Regions from separate parts of the Cupriavidus sp. SIMBA_020 genome, predicted to be linked through region 1. Evidence: riboswitches for the same ligand, from Rfam matches in the RefSeq annotation. Region 1 holds a riboswitch; the other holds the start of a gene.
What was found. A riboswitch is a leader RNA that binds a small molecule or an ion and turns the genes downstream of it on or off. The one in region 1 is predicted to bind glycine.
Positions count from the first base shown of each region.

Region 2: it holds a riboswitch for glycine, as region 1 does, so the genes downstream of both, SB751_RS21290 (D-amino acid dehydrogenase) here and gcvT (glycine cleavage system aminomethyltransferase GcvT) in region 1, are expected to answer to the same signal.

Region 1 covers NZ_JAWRWU010000013.1:117,290-119,679, reverse strand. The annotation lists gene gcvH (glycine cleavage system protein GcvH) at 1-46, opposite strand, end outside; gene gcvT (glycine cleavage system aminomethyltransferase GcvT) at 150-1,277, opposite strand; glycine riboswitch at 1,370-1,492, opposite strand; glycine riboswitch at 1,514-1,601, opposite strand; gene SB751_RS22240 (glycine zipper 2TM domain-containing protein) at 1,758-1,982, opposite strand; gene SB751_RS22235 (UvrD-helicase domain-containing protein) at 2,236-2,390, shown strand, end outside.
Region 2 covers NZ_JAWRWU010000012.1:89,369-91,758, forward strand. The annotation lists gene SB751_RS21290 (D-amino acid dehydrogenase) at 1-1,163, opposite strand, end outside; glycine riboswitch at 1,327-1,425, opposite strand; gene SB751_RS21295 (cytochrome b/b6 domain-containing protein) at 1,483-2,034, opposite strand; gene SB751_RS21300 (PepSY domain-containing protein) at 2,037-2,303, opposite strand.

The sequences.
Region 1 (2,390 bases):
CCCACTCGTGCGATTCGGTGTACTTCAGGTCAGCAGGGAAATTCATGACGGGTTCTCCGGGAATGCAGTGTTTGTCTTGTTTCGGTTCGCCTGCCGGGGCCAGCCGGGCAGGCGTGATGGCGACCGTTGGTGTCAGCCGGGCGGATGCCTCAGCTCACGAGTGCCTTGCCATTGCGCACAAACGGCAGTTTAACCACAGTCGCGGTCAGTTTGCGGTCACGAATCTCGACCTGGACCTCGGTGCCGGGCACAACGCCCTGCGGCAGCCGGGCAAAGGCAATGGATTGGGAGAGCGACGGGCTGAAGGTGCCGCTCGTGATCTCGCCGTCGCCGGCGGGGGTGATCACCTTCTGGTGCGCACGCAGCACCCCGCCCTTGTCGCGCAGGATCAGGCCGGCAAATGTCTTGTGTTGTCCGGCCGCCAGCAGCGCGGATTTGCCGGTGAAATCGCGCTCGCTCTGCAGGTCCACGGTCCAGGCCAGGCCGGCGTCGAGCGGCGAGGTGTGGATATCCATGTCCTGGCCGTACAGGTTCATGCCGGCTTCCAGGCGCAGCGTGTCGCGCGCGCCAAGTCCAGCCGGGCGCACGCCCACGGACTGCAGCTTCTCCCAGAAGCCGGCCACGTTCTCGGCCTCCACCACCAGCTCGAAGCCGTCCTCGCCGGTATAGCCGGTGCGCGCCACCATCAGCTCGCCCATCATCGGGTCCTGCACCACCACGGCGTTGAACGGCTTGAGCGCGTCCGCCGGCTGGGTCGAGGGGAAGGCCTGGTGGACCTTGGCACGCGCGTTCGGGCCCTGCACGGCGATGATCGCCAGCTTGCCCACGCCGGCCGGCGCCACGTCGCCCCGGCGCGGGGTGATCGTCACGCCGCTGCCGGTGGCTGCGTTGCGGGCTGTGATCCATTCGATGTCGCCCAGCGCCGTGCTGGCGTTCACCACCAGGCGGAAACGGTCTTCGGCGAAGAAATAGACGATCAGGTCGTCGATGACCCCGCCTTTTTCGTCGAGCATGCACGCATACAGGGCCTTGCCCGGGGTCTGGAGCTTGTCGACGTTGTTGGCCAGCAGGCCGCGCAGGAAGGCGCGCGTGTTGGGGCCGGACAGGTCCACCACGCACATGTGCGAGACATCGAACATGCCGGCATCGCCGCGCACCGCGTTGTGTTCTTCGATCTGGGAGCCGTAGTTGACCGGCATGTCCCAGCCGCCGAAATCGACCATGCGGGCACCGAGCGAGCGGTGGATGGCGTTAAGGGGCGTGGCCTGGAGCGTCATGGGAAATCCTCTGGAGCGAATACGGCAGCGAAAACAAAAAAAGGGTCATCCGCCGTGGGGATCGATGGCAATGCCACCAATCCGCCGCGGCGGATGACCCCTCTGTCCTCGATACCTGAGAGATTACGATGCAGCTTGCCGCATCGCGCGCCCCTTCGGTGGACACGCTCGCCATGCGTTGGCACGGGCGGGTGTCGCTCTCCAGAGTGCGGCATGCATCGTGTGCATGTTGCATGCCGATCCGACCGGTCCGTGGTGCCTGAGAGTTTTCGGGTGATACCCCTTCGGCGGCGCAATGGCTGCGCGCTCTCCCGGTTGGATGCGCGTGAATGTACGGGACGGGTTGACCTTTGTCAACGCGGCGCCAGCGCCACCTTGCTAGGGGCCGGGGAGGGCGCGGCGGTAATTCCTGCCGCCTGCGGGTAAGGACTACCCGCTGACTACCCGCTGCCGCCCCGAGGGGGGGCGCGCCGCGCCGGATCAGCGGCCATCCTTGGTGACGACGTTACCCACCACGCCGCCCACCGCCGCACCGCCCACCGTGCCGAGCACGCTGCCATCGGTCAACGCCGCGCCGCCCAGCGCGCCCACGCCCGCGCCGATGGCGGTGTTGCGTTGCTTGGGACTCATGTCCGCGCAGCCGCCAAAGGCCGCCAGCGTGACACCGATCAGCGTAACTTTCGCCAGGGTCCGCATTGTTTTCATGATCGCCTCCGAATGTGCCGAATTTGTCATCAGGACGGCGTCGCCGCCGGTCCCGCATGACCCTATGAGGCAATCTCCATGCCCCGGGTGCCCCCTCTGACGTCACTTTTACGAAGTGTTACCGCGATGAAACACTGGTAGCACTCGCGTCCTTGATGTCCGCCATCAGGCACCGGCGCGGGCCACCCTGCGTGTTAACATCGACGCCTTTCGCGCGCCCGCCAAGCGTGCGCCATCCGGCACCCGCCCACCCATGACCCACGGACTCAACGCCGCCCAATCCGAAGCCGTTCGCTATCTGGACGGGCCCTGCCTCGTCCTCGCGGGCGCCGGGTCCGGCAAGACGCGCGTCATCACGCAGAAGATTGCCCACCTGATCGAGGACAAGGGCTTCGAGCCGCGCCACAT
Region 2 (2,390 bases), on a different contig from region 1:
AGATGCCCGTGCCCCGTGTTGTAGAACACGTTGGCCTGCCGCCCGCGCCCCACGCGCGGCATCATGTTCGGCATCATCGGCCGCAGCCCCGCCCACGGCACCACGCTGCGCGTGCTCACGCCGGGGAAGCAGGTGTTGACCCAGTCGATCAGCGGGCGGATGCGGTCCGCGCGGATGTCGCGGTCGATGCCGTTGAACTCGGCCGTGCCGGCCACGCGGAAGCGGTCCACGCCGAGCCGGCTGGTCACGAGCTTGGTCTCGTCGTCGAGCAGGCTGACCGTAGGGGCCGCAGCCTGGCTGGCGGCGTCGGGCAGGTTCACCGTGATCGAATAGCCCTTCACCGGGTAGATGTTCACGCGGTCGCCCAGTTGCGCGGCGAACTGCCGGCTGGCCACCCCGGCGCAGACCACCACGGCGTCGAAGGTCGTCGACGTGGTTGCGGTGCCCTGCGCGCCGTCGCGGACGGTGATGGTGGCCCTGCGGCCGTCCGATGTGACCGTCTGCACATCCTGGCTGTAGCGCGTGACCACGCCGAGCCGCTGGGCCGCCGCGGCCAGGCCGGAGGTGAACTTGTGGATGTCGCCGGTGGCGTCGCTCTCGGTGTAGTAGCCGCCGTAGTACTGGCCGGCCAGTGTCGGTTCGATCGCACGCATCTCCTCGGGCGTGACCGCGCGGCGCGGCAGGCCGCCCTCGGCCAGCAGGCGGGAGACCTCGCCGGCATGGTCGAAGCCCGCCTTGTCCCGGTAGATATGGAGGATGCCCTGCCGCTTGAGGTCGAAGTCGATGCCTTCCGCCTCGGCCCAGCCGAACAGGTGCGCCCGGGCGGCGATGGCCAGCCGGGCGGTCTCGATCGTGTTCGCCCGGTAGTGCGGCATGGCGGCGATGAATTCGGCGAACCAGCTCAGCTTGTGCCAGGTGGGGCGGGGGTTCACCAGCAGTGGGGCGTCGTTGCGCAGCATCCACTTGATGCCCTTCACCAGCGTGGAGCGGTGGGTCCAGACCTCGGCGTTCGATGCGGAGAGCTGGCCGCCATTGGCGAACGAGGTTTCCATGGCCGCGTAGCGATGGCGCTCGAGCAGCGTGACCGCGAAACCACGTTTGGCGAGGGCGTAAGCGGTCGTCACGCCGGTGATGCCACCGCCGATGACTGCGATTGTCTTCATGTTGTCAGGTCTTCCAGGACGTCGTGGATGGGGGGTACGTGGCGCACCATGCGCGACGCACGCCCCCTCTGTCCTTGACCTGAGAGATTCACGATGCGCGCGGGCGCATCGCTTGCTCCTTCGGTACCGTCGGCTGACGCGAGCCGGGGTTCTTCAGAGTGCAATGGCGTTACCGGTCCTTTGGCCTGAGAGTTTCCGGGGCGGTTGCTCCTTCGGCGCCGGCCTGCCGGGCGGCAGGCACAGTCTCTCCCGATAACGCGGGTAAAACAGGTACGACGGGGGCACTATGCCACGGGGATCGCTGCTCCGGCAACCCCGGCTAGTCGAGGTTGCGTGGCTTGCGGCCGGTAATCATCGCCCCGATCAGGTTTTCCTTGCCGGCCACGCTGGCAACGATGGCCACCAGCGCGTGCACCGCCACCAGCCCGAGCAGCGTGTTGGAGAGCCAGCGATGGATGTCGATGGGCCAGTCCTCGCCCCAGAACGGGTCGAGGCGGGAGAGCCAGCCGGTGACGGCGAGCAGCAGGATCAGCGTCCACATCGCCAGCATCATCACCGCGCCGAGCGGCGTGTGGCTGATGAAGCGCGGCGCGCGGCGCCGGGCCATGGCCCGGGCATGGACCAGCACACCGGCAGGGCGCGGCAGCCAGGCGCGGAAGCGCGCGTGTTCGCTGCCGATGAAGCCCCAGAGGATGCGGAACAGCACGAGTCCGGCGGCCACGTAGCCCAGCAGGCGGTGCATCTGGTCGCCGGAATCGTCGATGATGTCGTAGCACACAATGGCCGCCACGCTCCAATGCGTGAGCCGCACCACCCCGTCCCAGACGCGGAGCGTGGCGACTTCGCGCAGCTGGCTAGCCGGGACCGACATGTTTACTTCTCGATCTCGGACTTCACGATGTCGAGCGTCTTCGTGTCGAAGTAGATCTCGGCCTTCTTGCCGTCCTTGGTGGTGCCGTAGATCTCGTAGCAGTTGCCGTCCACCTTGAATTTCTTGATGTTGTAGCCCTGGGCGGCGATCTTGGCCTTGGCGTCGGCCTCGGGCATCCATTCGGACTTCGGATGCTTGTCGCACTTGGCGCCCGCGAGCGCACCCGTGGAAAACGCACCGGCGATGAGAAGGACGGCGACTTTCAGCATTGCAACTCCCACAAGACACCCCATTCGGGGCGGATGCGGGAATCGTACGCGGTAACACGAATTATTATCAATCAATGTTTTCCCCAG